DNA from 4 places in the Shewanella sp. VB17 genome. Region 2 is predicted to be linked to each of the others. Evidence: predicted binding sites of a transcription regulator. Region 2 holds the regulator's gene; each other region holds the start of a gene.

Region 1 (4,219 bases), 4.3 Mb from region 2:
CTCAGCTGGCAAGATCCCCGAGAGTGGGGTTTTAATAGCAATGCAGAGCTCAAACACACCACGGCTAAAATCGATAAATCCCTGTTTAAACTCCAACAGCAACTTCGCGAGCTTAATCAGTCAAGCAGCAAGATACAAAGGCAGCTGCAGCGAGCCCACACCTACAATGCCCATGAACTCGAACAAATGCTGTTGCACTTAGCGCCGTTAATGCAAGCCAATCCCTTTTCATTGCAAATGCGCTCAATCATGGCGCAGGCTAACGTCACCCGCTTACAGGTATCATCGCTGCTAGAATAGATAGGTAAGCAAAATATCCATAAACTTAATCCTTTCTCTTTCTTCTCGCTGTCATTCATCATCGTATCTGCAAAAATGCAGTAAAATTTGAGCGGTCACATCAATAGTTAAATAAAAAGTAAAAATAAATATCGCAATATAAACAATACTTTACAAATAACTCTTCATTTATTTTTATTAACATCTTTCAGTTTGTTAAGCCGATGTCGTTTTAATACTGTAGATACACAATAAGTTACTTAAACATTTAAAGGAAGACATTATGCTATCTGTTATGACTAATAATTCGTCAAACATCGCCCAAAACTCAGTCAATAAAAACGCCGACCTACTTAGCAACGCCATGGAGCGTCTGTCAACGGGTCTGCGTATCAACAGCGCCGCTGACGATGCTGCGGGTTTACAAATCGCCACGCGTATGAATGCCAACGTCACTGGCATGGAAACCGCTAACCGTAACGTATCCGATGCCACCTCTATGCTGCAAACCGCCGATGGCTCGTTAGATGAGCTCAACACCATTGCTAACCGCATGAAAGAGCTCACCACCCAAGCGGCAAACGGTGTTAACACCAGTAAAGATCTTGTGGCACTCAATAACGAGTTTAAAGAGCTAGGCGCTGAAATGGTCCGCATCGTGGAAGAGACCACTTATGCGGGCAATGACTTGTTTGGCAAACTCGACGGCACTGGCACAACATTCCAAATCGGTGCTGGCTCAGATGAAACCCTCAATGTCGGCATCGACAGCCAGGGCCTTAAAGACGCAATAGGAGAATTGGCTAAGGGCTTAGGCGCCGTCACAGCTGACTTTGACAATCGAACTGAAGACGTAGCAGAACTAGCAAAACAAGAAGATGAAATAGTAGCCAGACAGCTCGTCATAGATGCAAAAGAGAATGGCTTGGACAAGACAGCTATAAACACTGCGGAGGGTGACCTCGTGATCGCTCAAACTACTTATGATGCGATACCGACTCCGAGTGCAGCTGAAGTTGCTACGCTTGCTACAGCGAAGAAAGCTGTAACCGATGCTAAAGCAGACTTTCTGGTTGATAACAAAGATGCTTTGGCTGCTATAGCTGAAGATCAAAAATCACTTGATACAGATCAAAAATCCCTTGATAAAGCTAAAACAGAACTGGATAAACTTGCCGCTGCTGCTGGTGGTACAGCCTCTATCGATAGCGTCAATGACATGATTGACACTATTGGTGAGCAACGCTCAGACTTGGGTGCCAACATCAACCGCTTGGGTCACACCGCCTCTAACTTGGCCAATGTGACTGAAAACACTAAAGCCGCTTCTGGCCGTATTATGGACGCTGATTTTGCTGCAGAAACTGCCAGCATGACTAAGAACCAGTTACTGGTACAAGCGGGCACTAAAATCTTGTCATCTGCCAACCAAAACACTGGCTTGGTGATGGGTCTATTACGTTAAGCTAAACGTTACTGATTATAAGTGCTGGCTATACATCTGATTGATGGGTAGAGCGAGTTCGCTGTATCGCAAGATGTCTAGTCAATGCTGTATGTCATGCAATATGTAAGGGGCGTTTAGCCCCTTTTTTATGGCTGTTTTCTATGGCTGTTTTCTATTGCTGTTTTTCTATGGTTTTTTTAGCATTTTAGCCACATCAACTTTTTAACCACCTTATCTGCAGTTATTCCTTTAGCCCGCCTTGGCTGAGGTCGCCTTATTAAGCTGTACCAGTCTTAATGTCAATCATTGATTCAATCATGGATTCAATCATGGATTCGATGGTTAGCGTGCATGGCGTTGACTTGCACAATGATGCAGTTGGCTCTAGTTGAGGAAGCACTACTTCCCCACGAGGTAACACAGGCGGAAAATTGCTTGATACAAGACGATACAAATAACCATTAAATCAATAAAAATCAAAGCTTAAACCTTGGCATGAAGTTTGCTTTGTCAGTTTGAATAATCAGGAGATAAATATGATTTCAGGTATGAGTGGGGCAAGCTTCGCCCAACAGGTGATCAAAGCTGAACGCATGGGTAAAGATCAGCTATTAAAAAACACCATGGTCAAGCATAAAACTCAGGTCGATGCCTATGAAATACTCGAGCGCACCCTGAAACAGGTCAGCCGTGACTTAAAAAAGCTCGACGGCGAAGCGTTTGACACTAAAACCGCGACAATAACAGATAACAATGCCTCGATTAACGTCACTAAAGATGCGCCAACGGGCAGTTATGATTTGTCGGTTAAGCAGCTAGCACAAGCGCACCAAATCTCGAAAAGCTTTGCCAGCGAAGAGGCGTTATTGCCCACCACTGGCACGCTGACCATCCAAGTGGGACCTGATGTTAAGGACACGCTCAACCTAGACATGGCAGTCATCAATGCCAGTGGCACTGCGACAGTGGCGAACCTTGCAGCTTACATCAATCAAGATGAAATGAATCCTGGAGTACAGGCCTCATTGGTGCGCACTGGCGGGCAAGTAGAGCTAATGCTGTCAGCAACATCAAGCGGCGCCGACAGCAGTATCAAGCTTGAAATGAACGACTCTGGTGATGACGCTGATTGGAGTACGGTTGAGCGCCGCGCCGCCCAAGACGCGCAAGTGTCTCTTAACGGTATTGAGATTAACAGCAGCAGCAACACCCTAGATAATGTGGTCGATGGCGTGTCTATTGAGCTAAATAAAGCCCATAAAACCGGAGAGACCAGCCGCATTAATATCAAGGCAGATACCGATGCGACAGAACAAGCGGTCAGTGATTTTGTTGATACCTTCAATGATTTGATGGATGAAATCGATAAGTTAACGCGCTCCATGGGCAGCGCTGAACTTGACAAGCTTAACGAAGACAAAGCCGATAGAAAAGATAAAGCCGATAGAAAAGACAAGGATAATGACAAAGAGGATAAAAAAACAAGTCGAACCTCATCTATCTCAGAAAAAAACCTCGGGGTGCTCAAAGGTGATTCAAGTATTCGGATGCTACAAAACAGCATGCGAAATAGCATTTTTGAGTCCAGCCCCAATGGCATGCGTTTATCCGATATCGGCATCGAAATCAGCCGCGATGGTAAATTAACCATTGATGATAAAAAACTCACCCAATCCCTCAAAGACGATGCCACAGCTGTGCAAGCCATGTTTACCGACAGCGGCAGTTACGTCGACAAGATCAATAGCATCGTTAAACCTTTTACTGAATCTAGCGGCTACTTAGATCTAAAACAAGAAAATCTAGACCAGCAGATATCTCGGGTTGAGGACAATATGTCGCGCCATAATTACCAGATGAAGCAAAGATATCAAATTTACCTCACCCAATTTACCGCAATGGAGGCCACCGTGAGTCAACTCAATTCGGCCAGCTCATTGTTTTACTAAGGAACACAATAATGCTAAATGAGCACGATCCCTTTAATGCCTATAAACAAACTAGCCTAGATGCCAGAGCCGCGGCGGCAAATCCCCATGAAATGGTGCGCATGTTACTCGATGGTTTATTAGATGAAATCGAGCGTGCCAGTGGTTTTATGCAAAGGCGCAGCTTCGAAGATAAAGGTAAGAGTGTGAATAAGTGCCTCAATATCGTCCATGGCCTTAGCTCTATGCTCGATCTCGATAATGGCGGTGAAGTGGCCAGTAGCTTGAATCGCCTTTACGACTATTGCAGCCGACAACTGGTTACCGCCAGTGTTGAGAATAGTTCATCGGCTTTAGACCCCATCATTAAGGTAATTGAAAATGTCAGAGCTGGCTGGGCCAATCTCAATTGAGGTGTGGCAACGATTTGAAACCGCATTGCAAGCGCAAGCTGATGCACAAGATTGGGACAAGTTGGTGAAGGTTAATCGCTTAATGATCAATGCATTGAAAAAAGCGGGTAACCCTATCACCCCGAGTCAATTGGCGGCCCGAAAATCTCTGG
Region 2 (4,219 bases):
CAGCTTTACTCTGCTTTATCAGCACTCCTAATTTAGCAAAAGTCAATGATTTAACACAGGAAGTCAAAATATCTGCAGCAAGTCAGGAAGCAGATATAAAAAATAATCAAATTATATTTAATGGCCCAGTTGAAGTCACACAAGGCTCTGTCAAAATTAATGCTGATAAACTGCGGGCTTTCACTGAAGAAGGCACCAGCGGACGTATTTTAATCGCGAGCGGCAATCCGGCAACCTACTCACAGATAATGGAAGACGGCAAACCTGCATCGGCAAATGCACAAGAAATCCGCTATGAGCTATCTAAGCGTACCCTAACTTTGAACGGTAATGCTACGCTCGAGCAAGATGGAAGTCAGGTCACAGGCGATCAGATCTTATATAATCTCGCCGAACAAAAACTCATCGCGAAAAGCACAGGCGATGAACGGGTGATCACCATCATCCGACCTGAAAATTACCAACAAGAATCTAAACCTCAAACCAAACCTGAGCAGCCAATTGACCCCATTGACCCGGCATTAAACAGTCAGGAACAAGAATGAAAGATTTGACATTAAAAGCAATCAATCTTGCTAAAAGTTATAAAAATAGAGCCGTAGTACAAGATGTGAGTTTACGTGTTAAAACAGGTCAGATTGTCGGGCTATTAGGCCCAAATGGCGCCGGGAAAACAACCACTTTTTATATGGTCGTAGGACTGGTGCAAAGTGATAAAGGCCGGATATTCATTAATGATGATGATCTCACTTTAGATCCTATCCATCTTCGCGCCCGCAAAGGCATAGGTTATCTACCGCAAGAGGCCAGTATTTTTAGAAAACTGTCTGTTCGAGACAATATTATGGCCGTATTACAAACTCGAAAAGAACTTAATCGTAATGAACGTGAAGTGCAATTAGAGCACCTTCTTGAAGAGTTTCACATTACCCATATTCGCGATAGCCAAGGCATGACACTCTCTGGTGGTGAAAGAAGACGAGTAGAAATCGCGAGAGCATTAGCAGCCAATCCAAAGTTTATTTTACTTGATGAGCCTTTTGCAGGTGTCGATCCTATTTCTGTTATTGATATAAAAAAAATTATTTTACAACTCAAGAGTCGCGGTTTAGGGGTACTCATTACAGATCACAACGTACGAGAAACATTAGACGTTTGTGAACATGCATACATTGTCAGTCACGGAAATTTAATTGCCGAAGGAACGCCTGCTGAAATCTTAGACAATCAACAAGTTCGAGCAGTGTACTTAGGTGAGCAATTCAAGCTATAGTTAATCAAAGGAGAGATTTACGCTAATAAATACGTATCAAATAACATCATGAGTGATACTAATGCAGTGTATTTAGGGAGATGAACTCCACACATAACTCCAGCAGGCTTTCTCATTTTATCAGTACCAAGAAGGGAATAGCAGTACATGAAAGCGTCACTCCAGCTAAAAATGGGTCAACAGTTAACCATGACTCCTCAGCTACAACAGGCTATTCGTCTCTTGCAGCTGTCGTCACTGGAACTACAACAAGAGATCCAGCAAGCATTAGATTCAAATCCGCTACTTGAGTTGGATGAAGAACAAGCCAATGTAAAAAACGACAATGAATCAGATTTAAACAACACTGCCGATACTGACACTGAAGCTGAAAAAGATAACTCCACGCTTGACACGTCCGATGCCCTCACTCAGGATTCTATGCCTGAAGACCTGCCTATGGACACAACCTGGGATGAGGTTTACACCGCCAGCCAAAACTCCAGTTCAGGGGCCATGCGTAATGATGACCTTCCTTTTCAAGGCGAAACCAGTGAAGGGTTATATGAGCATCTTGAGTGGCAAAAAAATTTAACCCCTTTTTCTGATAATGACTTGGCTATTGCTACTGCCATTATCGATGCGATTGATGAACGTGGTTACCTCACACAAAGTACTGACGATATATTAGAAGCGATGGGTGATCCTGACATAGAGCTTGATGAGATTGAAGCCGTGCTTAAGCGTGTGCAACATTTTGATCCTATTGGCGTCGCAGCTCGCGATCTCAGTGAATGTCTATTTATCCAGCTCGCTCAGTATGCTGATACGACTCCTCATATAGACAATGCTAGGTTACTGATTAAGGAATATTTAGATCTCATCGCAGGTCGAGACTTCCGCCTCTTAATGCGAAAAACAAAATTAAAAGAAGATGATTTAAGACAAGCAATAGCGTTGATCCAAACACTAACACCGCGCCCTGGGCTTGCCATTACACGAAGCCGTGATGAGTATGTTATCCCCGATGTCACTGTTACGAAGAAGAAAGGTCGCTGGGTCGTCGAGCTAAACCCAGATCACATGCCAAAAATAAATGTTAATCAACATTATGCTTCCATGGCTCGCAGTACTAAGAGTCAAGTCGATAGTCAATTTATCCGTGGACACTTACAAGAAGCCAAGTGGTTTATCAAAAGTATAGAAAGTCGAAATGAGACTCTTCTTAAAGTCTCTAACTGTATTGTTAAGTTCCAACAAGGCTTCTTTGAATACGGTGAAGAAGCGATGAAACCTATGGTGTTAAATGACATAGCTGAAGAAGTCGAAATGCATGAATCGACTATATCTCGTGTCACAACGCAAAAATATATGCACACTCCTAAAGGCATATTTGAGCTAAAATATTTCTTCTCAAGCCACGTGGGGACTGATGATGGTGGCGAATGTTCATCAACCGCGATTCGCGCCTTTATTAAAAAGCTAGTTGCAGCAGAAAATCAGCAAAAGCCATTAAGTGATAGTAAAATGGTACTATTATTAGCTGATCAAGGTATCAAGGTAGCGAGACGAACCATCGCCAAGTATCGAGAAGCGATGCTAATCCCGCCATCAAATCAAAGAAAGAGTTTATAGAGAATTAACATATTGAGGTTAATCATTTAGGCATATTATTTAATGCATAAATAGCAATATTCACCTCAAGGTAACGAGCACATTTTAACATAATCGAAACTGGAGGAGTATTTCTATGCAAATAAACGTCACTGGGCATCACATTGAAATTACTAAATCATTACGTCAATATATTGAAGAAAAATTTTCAAAGCTTGAACGACATTTCGATCAGATCAATAATGTGCACGTTATTTTAAATGTTCAGAAAATGCAGCAGAAAGCAGAGGCTAAACTCCACCTTGCTGGTGGTGAAGTTTTTGCAACCTCAGAACACACTGACATGTATACTGCAATCGACTCCCTGATAGATAAGCTCGACCGTCAGGTTATTAAACACAAAGAGAAGCAAATAAAACATTAACCATGGAATTAAGTACCATCCTGCAGCCGGAGTGCACAACTTGCGCCACTCCGGGCAGTAAGAAAAAAGTACTGGAACTCATCAGCGATCTTATTGCTGCCCAGTACCCTAGCCTTTCCTCTCAAGAGATTTTTGAAAGTCTTTTAACGAGAGAGAAAATGGGCAGCACAGGTATAGGTAATGGTATAGCGATTCCACATGGAAGGTTAACCAATATTAGTCACCCCGTTGCAGTATTTATTAAATGCGAGGAGCCAATCCCTTTTGATTCAATTGATAATCAGCCGGTAGATATATTATTTGCACTACTAGTGCCTGCTGATCAATGTGAACAGCACTTAAGCACCTTGTCTGCTATGGCGCAGAAACTGAACGATAAAGTAATTTTAAAACAATTACGAAAAACACAAGATGGATCAGAACTTTATCAGGTGATAACACAATGAAACTGGTTATGGTATCCGGCCGTTCCGGATCGGGTAAATCTGTTGTCCTTAGGGTATTGGAGGATCTAGGCTACTACTGTGTCGACAATCTTCCTCTAACATTGATGGACAAGTTACTTGAACAGCTCAAAGGAAGCACTGAGCTTGTCGCTATTAGCGTAGATGTTCGTAATATACACGAGACTGAATTAAAGACACAACTTTCAAAGTTACCTGAGGGCACTGAACTGTTAAGTTTTTTTCTCAATTCTAGAGATGATATTCTGCTTAAACGTTACAGTGAAACTCGTCGCCTCCACCCGCTATCGAGAAGTAAAACATCACTAAAGGAGGCCATAGATCAAGAACGAGTATTATTGGAGCCCGTCTCTAAACTGGTTGATCATTATATCGATACCTCAAATCTCAATATTTATGATCTGAATAATAAAATAAGAGAAATTTTATTAGGTTACGTAGATAAAGAGTTGGTGATCAACTTTG
Region 3 (4,219 bases), 2.7 Mb from region 2:
CTAAGGGGACAAAATATTCGGTATCGCAAATAGAAAATTTCTTGTTTGAGAATCCAGATCCATTCATCACCATGCCGCCACAATGTTGAATACTTATATTGTTAAATGCGTTGGATAGTTTACTCATATGACTGTCACCAAAGAGAGTTACATTGTATTTTGTTTGCGGTACTTGGATAGTGTTTAGTCTCTTTGTTGTTTCGAGTAGCTCTTCTTCGCATACCACTTCATTGTTGTCTGGACGGTTAACTTTAGCTTGCAAGAGGTTAATTTTCTGCTCTTGGCGTGGTTGAGCTAAAACCGTTTTATCAATGACACTGCGGAAGTGTTGCATCACATAGTTTATGGCTTGTGGGGTGACCGATCTTAAGTTGGTTTCAAATCTAAAATCTTGAGCGCAAGGGACTGTAATGATCTCGTAAGATGGAAAGTAAGAAAAACGAGGGTTATTATCACTTAAAAAACCTGCAACAGTTCGCAGTAATGATTTAGAGTGCTGATTTGCGACCATTATATGCTTGTCGGTCATAGTCGCAGTCAAAGGGACGGGAGACACGGTCAAAATGATGTGGATGTTAGGGTTTATAGCGTTAAGTTGACTGGCAATATCTTCAAGATCGCCACGGAGTTCTTCATAACTGAAGTTGTGAAATTGATAAATGGAGTCATCGAATAAGCCTGATATGACGCCGGGACAACTTGGGTAGTAGACATCATTGCTATCTTTCCAAGCTTCGGTTAAACCAAGTGTTAATATCAGTACATCAGTTTCAACGAGAGTGGTCCTCATTTCTGCTGCGGCTGCAATTCTAGCAGCAACTAAGTCAGTTTGTGAATCAAAGCCAGCTGGGTTAAAGCTGGGTCTTAACAAGTCATAGAATTTATTATTGTCGATGTAAATGGCACTATTTGTGTCGAATGGCTTTCGAGCATAATTAATATTAAGCCACTGTAGCAGGCATCTAGGAGTATATAAATTGCCAAAGGCAAAACTGGAGACTTGCTGCATTTCAAGCTTGCTTTGATTAAATCGGTATCCACCAGCATTAAGCCACTGTCCTACATGTTGAGCAAAGCAAGAACCAATGGATGAAATTCGGGGGTTGTTAATATTCAATGTAATTTGATGTAGTAGGGGGAAAATATCTTGACCCAGCGTAATACTAGCAACTGCTGTTCGCCAAAATGAGGCCTCACCTTTATCGTTATAGGGTGTAGAATATGTTCCTTGCATAATGTGTTATCTCCATATTTTAAAAAGTTAAATGGCAATAATGTACGGCATTTATCTGACGGATATTCTGTATTGTTTGCTTAGCTGGCAATTATCGTGCCTATTAAAGTAGGATAACTAAAATAACTAACCATACTGTTAGGCTTAAAATGGTCGATAAATGGCTGTCACTGAGGTATTTAGTTATTGGGGGGGCAAATAATCACTGAAATCTTGGCTTGATATTTGCAGCTAAAGTTTATTCTTGGTCATTATGTTGACAGAGTGGGAATTCCCCGCCTTATTGACGACTTATTGTTGATATGGGCATTGGGGACTCCGTCAAATGTTTTTGGTGTTTTATTTAGGACATAGCCATGCGTATCGCGTTTCTGTTGTCGTTTTATTTATTACTTTATGGGTGTGCTCAGAGTGAGAAACTGGATAAGGTCGCTTTTGCCGATGGCAATAGTTTGCCGTTAACGTCAGGCATCAATCATATATCTCAACAGATAGTGAATGAATTGGTGTTGCGAAATGATGCCTTACGGGCAAATCAACCTTTGCTAGTAGCAACGCCTGTGTTGTTAACAGATTTTAATCAGACCAGCGTATTAGGCTTGCAATTACAGCAAGGTTTTATAGCTGCGATGCACGATCATCAGTTTAATTTGGTTGATATTAATGTCGGAGACAACATTCGTGTGACACCCCAAGGAGATTTTTTATTGACCCGAAATTGGCAACAATTGCCGACCGATATTGCGGTTGAACACGTGTTAGTATCGACCATGAGCATGAATAATGGAGGCATGGTTGTGAATGCTAGAATTATTAATATTATCAATAATCGTGTGGTATCTGCTTCTCAAGCGAATGTTGAATTGGCGAATGTGCCAGGTTATTTAATGCCTTCACAAAAGTTGGTCTCTCAAGAGGGGTTATTGTATCGAGATAGCCAGATGGGAGCGAAAGAAGTTAGGGTGATGGGAGATTTGAAATGAATATATGGTTCATCGTCATAATGCTGATATTGTCAGCTTGTGCATCTGAAGATAGATACATAGAGTGGGAAATTCAACAGCCAGAGAGTTTTCCCAAGTTAACAGCTATAGGCTACGCAACATTAGCTTCTCAGCCTTCAAAAGATAAGTCACAACGGGTTTTGATGGCAATGAAAGCATCGAAAATAGCCGCCTATCGTGAGCTAGCTGAACAGGTTTATGGTCAAGAATTATCTGCTAGCAGTAAGGTTAATGAATGGATGTTGACTGATGATATGATTCAAGCTTCTGTAACGGGGATTATTAGAGGTGCTAAAGTGGTAAAAAGCTATCCTGCTGGTGAGCACTATGTTACAGAGTTAGAGCTTGATTTTTCTCAAGTTTGGGCTTTGTACCAACAAAATAACCCTATTCAAAAAATTAAGGATGTGACTTATTTTTAATAAAAATAAGTGTTGCTATGTGATTGATTGTTGAGTGGGTAAGACGTTTTTTCATGTCAGTATGTTAGGCCTGATTACCTATTGAGACTATCTTCTGTGGCGAGTTGATTCTCACCATCACCCTTACTGTATGTTTAGGCTTTTAGATCGTTGCCTAATGAAGGTATGGTTGATGTCTCGCCTTTGCCATTGTAGGTGAGACTCGATGCATTACGACTTACTTGTAAAGCCTGGGCAAAACGATTAACACTGGCGATACTCAGTTCTATTAGACTGGTATTTTCAATATTCAATTGCTGACATTCTGCAAGTTGTACTTTGGCTATTTGTACTTGTTTAGCTAGAGAAGGATCTGTTGATAGCTGAGATAAGTCTGCTTGAGTAGATAATAGGCTATCATTGGCTTTAAGGGCGTCAAGCGATTGAGCTTTACAGGAAGCGAGAGACAGTAATTTTTCAGCATCTTGTTCAATTAATGCATCTTTTTCGGCTGATATTGTGACTTTCAACTCTTGTAATAGCTGATGTTGTTTTTCAATGATACTGGCTAGCTGACTCATAATAATTAGTCGATATCCTTAAGTTCATTTTCAAAAATAGCAATGTTGCTGGCTAACTTTTCAGCATCAATCTTATAACGTCCTTCTGCAATAGCAAGCTTAATTTCAGCCACTTTTTCTTGATCAATCTCTGGTACAGTGCCCAATTGCGTTTGAATTTTTTGCAATTGTTGAGCTTGAGTCGTGATTGAAACAGAATCACTTTTTGATGATGCACTAGCCGATTCAGGGCTATTGCCTGTTTGATCCGTTTTTGGATCGGTTTTATTTGTTGAGACTTTGCTAATATTAGCAGCGGTATTTATTTGTTTAATATCAATAGCCATTGTGAGGCTCCAGAAGTAAAAAAAGAAGAACATATTCTCATATCGGCAATGATAGTGAGAGCTTTAGTTATTTTTTTCATTTTTACATTCTTACCTCAACTTCACCCACTCCGATGACAGTGGCATACAGGTTCTTATTCGAATGCATATTCTTAATACCAATCCTATCACCTAAATTACCATCTCGTAGCGCTTGTCCTACGGTTTTTATTATTAGATTCGAAGATCGTGCTGATATAGATACAGTATCTCCTTTACAGACGAAACACAAATTGTCACTAAAAATGGGGAGATTAGCAGGAATACGTCTTTTTACGCGAGTGCCAATGACTTGTTCGATGGTATCGAATTGCTGGCCTCTTAGGTTGCTTTGATCGACATATTGGATGGCAATATTTGTGCGAGTAAGTAAGTCACCAGAGCCTAACAGCTCTCTTGCCACAACAACGGGGTAGAGAATATCCACACGCACAGCGATAAATATCTGCCATGGGTAATCAAGTTGTGGGCTGTTACAACTTATTTTGACGGTATTGGTTCGCTTTATTGCTCGGTTTGTCGCGAGCGCTGCAATGATCGGTGGTAAGCAAGGGGGAAGGTTGAGACGTTTATCCAGCTTTTGAGGCGTGATGCTAACCTTGGCATTCCCTGTGATATTCATTTTTTTTTCAAT
Region 4 (4,219 bases), 4.5 Mb from region 2:
CTCCTTCATATTATTTAATCGAGATGCTAAGGCAGAAGAGTGTAAACTTTCTCTCGGGCATAATAACTTTGATGACAACGGTGCTATGGTTGAATATAAAGGTCTTACTCCCCCTGAAAACTCGGCCAAAAATTGGGTTCGCTTCTCTCCCAAACGCTTTACCTTAACCTCTGCACACTCACAAACAGTGCGGTTTACCATGCGTAGAAAAGCCAAAGCGCAAGCTGCTGAATACAGATCTTATCTCATTATCGATTGCGGTATAGTACAAGATGAAGAGCAAACCAAACAAGTTAGCATAGCCCCCAGATTGATTCATAGTGTCCCCATTATTGTTCGCGTAGGTAAGCTCGATGCGGAAATCAGTTTTTCAGATTTTGACTTAACAGGCGATGATTTGTCTTTTAAATTATTGCGTAGTGGCACACGTTCAATTTATGGAAATATAGCATTATTTAATAAAAAGACTGGTGAATCAGTGTCTTCTCAATCTGGTTTGTCAATTTACCCGGAAAGCTCTAATACTGAATTTATGCTCCGTACTAAAGGAGTGCCGGTCGAAAATTTAGTTATTAAATTCAGTGAAAACCCAGATTATGGTGGTGACAAAGCAATAGAACAACCGATAGTATTGTGAGGTTATCGCAGCATAATAGTGACACTTTTGGGGCATTCATCATTGCTTGTGGCATGGTATGAAAGCACGGAAGGGGTGAACAAATTTGCATGCCGTCTCGAAACGTTAGATGTCATGAGTCGCGATGAGTGACGAATAAAAATGAGCCAGCATAGATTAACATTTAGCAACTTGCTGGCAGCGAGGTGTTATTGATAATAATCTTTATATTTAAAAGGCTTATATTAGAGTGCTTTACGATAAATCATATTGTCCTTTATTGTGATTTTTTGCTTGTTATATAACGATGGTATTGTAATATAATCCGTTACCGCAGCAATGACTCTTTGATTCTCTAGCTCTATGATACGGGCATTTACCATTAACTTATTGTTATGCTCTGAATAGGTGCCAGTTAAAAAATACTGGGCGTTTATATCACTTGGGAGGTCTTCAATATTTCTAGATAACATCACATCAGCATGGGGTGTAATTTTTATTGTGGATGAAGTTTTAAATTCAACAACACTTAAACCAGCTTGTGTTGCTAACGTGATAAAGCTTTCTTGAATCTGTAAGCCGATGAAATTTTGTTCAGCTAAACTTGAGTTATTGGTTAAATTTATGGGTAAGAAAGTACCTACAGCAACTGATTGAGCTAAGCGAATGTTTTTTGCACTAAAAAAAAGGTTATTAGCTAAATTGGTAACATTTTTATGAATTAACATTTGCTCATTATCACATGTAATAATAGAAGTGTTTTTCTCATCTGTATCCTTGTCGTCATCGGCCCAGAAATGTTCATCGCTATTAAAACTGGTGCATGCACTTAGTAAATTAAGTATAAGAAATGGTAAAAATAAGGTGTTACATTTCATAAAATAGCCTTAAATATATTGTTAGCCTATTCATTACGTATATGCTTCATTATGACTGCACAGCAATCGATAATAAATTGAAGGATAACTAAATTAAATAAAGTGGTAAAAGCTTAGCCGTGGAAGCAACAACTTTTTTACTTTCAATGTCTATAACTCTTGCATAAATCATAATTCCATTGCTTGTTTTTCTCATCGTCCCCTTTAATACATAGCCAATATCGTCATAGCCTGATGATTTTTCTAAATAGGTTAAATAGTCTGTTTGGTAATCAATTGATATATTAGCCCAAAGTAGCTCTGCTGTAGGCAATCCAATGTTTTGCATATCAATAATAAAAGCTTCAGCCAAGTCTATAGCGAAGTTAGGATTAGAGGATCCTATCGCAGATAATGATACAAAAGGAGGAACTACAATTGATTTTGCTATCTTTTTTCTTGATAACTTTTGATGTAAACGATAAACCATTTGCTCAGTGTACTCATTGAGCGTTTGAAAGCTTCTTTCAGATTGAAAGTCATGATACGTTTTCTCAGTGCTCACTGCCATTTCTTGCTCTAGCTCAGCATCAACGCATTTATAAAATTCACCTTTATCATTGGCACATAACCGCGTTGTGTCATCAAGGGTTGCACAACCCGCTGCTAGCAGAGTAACGAACAGTAAGCTATAAGTTTGAAGTGATTTTTTCATGGCTTTTCCATTGTATAAAGGAAATGTTATGTTGTTAACAATCAATGTGTAATCTATGCATTTTATAAGCCAACACTGACTATTAGCTTTAATATAAATAATTTAATGCTAATATTTAAATTAAAAGTCATCTATTTGAATGCTATTAAGTTGATTTTTTTAGTGTTTTACTATCTTTAATAAAGGATAGCTCATTAATTTTACTATTTGTGCAAATGCTAACTTCTAGTCAAAATGTTGACCATTGCAGTTATTTTTTAGATACCGTGTTGACTACGTCACTACCAAGTACGGTAAATATTGCCAATGCGAGTTTGTTCCTCGTGAAAAAAACGGCTTTGAATTTACAATGAAGACTTAAAAGGTTGGCAGAAAAATATAGTTACACGTGTAATTGAATTGTATGCTTAATAGGCTATGCTTTGATTTGATTGAGAGAATTGGATAAGCGAGCCTAATATGAATCTTAGCGTGCGTGTCATTGTTGAAACCATAAATGAGGCTGGCGAGGTAAAATCTCACTCGATCATAAATATTAAACCCGTGATCCCACCTAGCTCTTTAGCTGCTCTAGGGTATCGACAAGCTGAGCAGATAGAAATGCTTCAATATATTCAACAGGCACTCCTTGATGAACAATCGTATTTTCTGCAAGAGGACACTCCAAAGTGCCCACGCTGCAATAATAAAATTACCCGTAATGGTTACGTGAAATCAAACTTTCATGGCGTTTACACAGATCATAAAGTCTCCACCAGAAAGCAAATCTGCCTCAAATGTAAATGGAAAAGTATACCCAGTATCGATTCACTTTTTGGCTGCGCTATTCACCCAGATCTTGCTAGGGTTCAAACTGAAATGGGCGCGAAATACAGTTACCGGGATGCGGAGCATGTACTGGCGTTACTTTCTTCTAAGAAGCGAAGTATTAATAACCATGAGCGGATTAAGAAAACCACTGAATGCATTGGTGAATACCTAAGCTTATTATCACGTAATGATAACATCATCCAACCTCAAGTAGCTGATAACCTGTGTATTCAAGTAGATGGAGGATACGTCAATACTGTTGAAGCTGATAAAAATTGCTTTGAAGTTATGACCGCGGTGATTTTTGATCCAGAATTGATTGATTACGGCGGGGGGAAGCTAAAGCGCAATGGTCCAGTTTCAAGCTTAAGGGGGAGGTTAATCAGTAAACACAGCGCCGCCTCGGCATTGGCTGATCAACAATCTTATCTTAAACAGACAGCTCTTGAGTCAGCCATAAAGCAAGGTATGACCAAAGATACCTCAATCACAGCAATATGTGGTGGTACTGATAATTGTTGGAATGTAATCGATGCGATAGCGCCCCATTGCCATGATGTAACACGGATACTAGATTGGTTTGATATTGTCATGAAATTTGAGAATCTATCACTAAAAAACAAACGATTACGAGAAAAAGCCAAACGCGCTAAATGGCATTTATGGCGAGGGTATCCTGATAGAGCAATCATCCGGCTTGAGGAAATAAAAAATAATCTTAATGAAAAAAATGACCTGCAAAATATAACTAAGCTATTAAGTTATATAAACAATAATCTTGGCTATATTATTGACTACCGACAGCGTCACAAAAATGGGTTGATTTTCACTAGTCAGTTATCAGAATCAACCGTAGAAAGTTTAATTAATCAGCGTTGTCATCGACAACAACATATGAGGTGGTCACGTAAAGGCTTGCATTTTCTACTTCAGGTGAGAGCTTCAATATCCACTAATAATAGCTGGCAAGAACATTGGGAATGCTATGTCAGTAAAGCGATGTCTAAAACGGCAGCATAATAATAAAAATAATGAGATTTCCTTAAATATATTTATTACATATATGCATATTTGTATTTTTAGTAATAAAAAAACAGCTAAGGAGCAGTAAACAATGTCAATGAAATGTCATTCTATTAAACCGCCACTTAAGCTGAAATGTATTCTGTCCCTTATTTTTGTGTTTAGTTTATTTACTTTGCTAGCTAATCAGGCTTTTGC

What was found. Region 2 encodes sigma-54, which starts transcription at its own class of promoters, with help from an activator protein. Its sites were predicted from a motif close to GTTGGCACGNNNNTNGNNT; they were not measured.
Region 1: the regulator sigma-54 is predicted to act here: its motif matches at 2,216-2,234, upstream of fliD (flagellar filament capping protein FliD).
Region 3: the regulator sigma-54 is predicted to act here: its motif matches at 1,447-1,465, upstream of HQQ94_RS08685 (FlgO family outer membrane protein).
Region 4: the regulator sigma-54 is predicted to act here: its motif matches at 2,244-2,262, upstream of HQQ94_RS00770 (FlgO family outer membrane protein).

The regions. Positions count from the first base shown of each region.
Region 1 covers NZ_JABRVS010000001.1:421,161-425,379, forward strand. Annotated here, with positions in the region: gene HQQ94_RS01890 (hypothetical protein) at 1-300, shown strand, start outside; partial or broken gene HQQ94_RS01895 (Lateral flagellin) at 563-1,039, shown strand; partial or broken gene HQQ94_RS01900 (flagellin) at 1,466-1,744, shown strand; gene fliD (flagellar filament capping protein FliD) at 2,263-3,675, shown strand; gene fliS (flagellar export chaperone FliS) at 3,687-4,067, shown strand; gene HQQ94_RS01915 (hypothetical protein) at 4,036-4,219, shown strand, end outside.
Region 2 covers NZ_JABRVS010000001.1:4,698,459-4,702,677, forward strand. Annotated here, with positions in the region: gene lptA (lipopolysaccharide transport periplasmic protein LptA) at 1-545, shown strand, start outside; gene lptB (LPS export ABC transporter ATP-binding protein) at 542-1,273, shown strand; gene HQQ94_RS20250 (RNA polymerase factor sigma-54) at 1,421-2,887, shown strand; gene hpf (ribosome hibernation promoting factor) at 3,003-3,290, shown strand; gene ptsN (PTS IIA-like nitrogen regulatory protein PtsN) at 3,293-3,736, shown strand; gene rapZ (RNase adapter RapZ) at 3,733-4,219, shown strand, end outside.
Region 3 covers NZ_JABRVS010000001.1:2,023,854-2,028,072, forward strand. Annotated here, with positions in the region: gene HQQ94_RS08680 (GSCFA domain-containing protein) at 1-1,234, opposite strand, end outside; gene HQQ94_RS08685 (FlgO family outer membrane protein) at 1,591-2,217, shown strand; gene HQQ94_RS08690 (LPP20 family lipoprotein) at 2,214-2,660, shown strand; gene flgN (flagellar export chaperone FlgN) at 2,795-3,220, opposite strand; gene flgM (flagellar biosynthesis anti-sigma factor FlgM) at 3,226-3,546, opposite strand; gene flgA (flagellar basal body P-ring formation chaperone FlgA) at 3,629-4,219, opposite strand, start outside.
Region 4 covers NZ_JABRVS010000001.1:181,826-186,044, reverse strand. Annotated here, with positions in the region: gene HQQ94_RS00780 (hypothetical protein) at 1-637, shown strand, start outside; gene HQQ94_RS00775 (FlgO family outer membrane protein) at 862-1,494, opposite strand; gene HQQ94_RS00770 (FlgO family outer membrane protein) at 1,583-2,188, opposite strand; gene HQQ94_RS00765 (UPF0236 family transposase-like protein) at 2,648-4,018, shown strand; gene HQQ94_RS00760 (SPOR domain-containing protein) at 4,113-4,219, shown strand, end outside.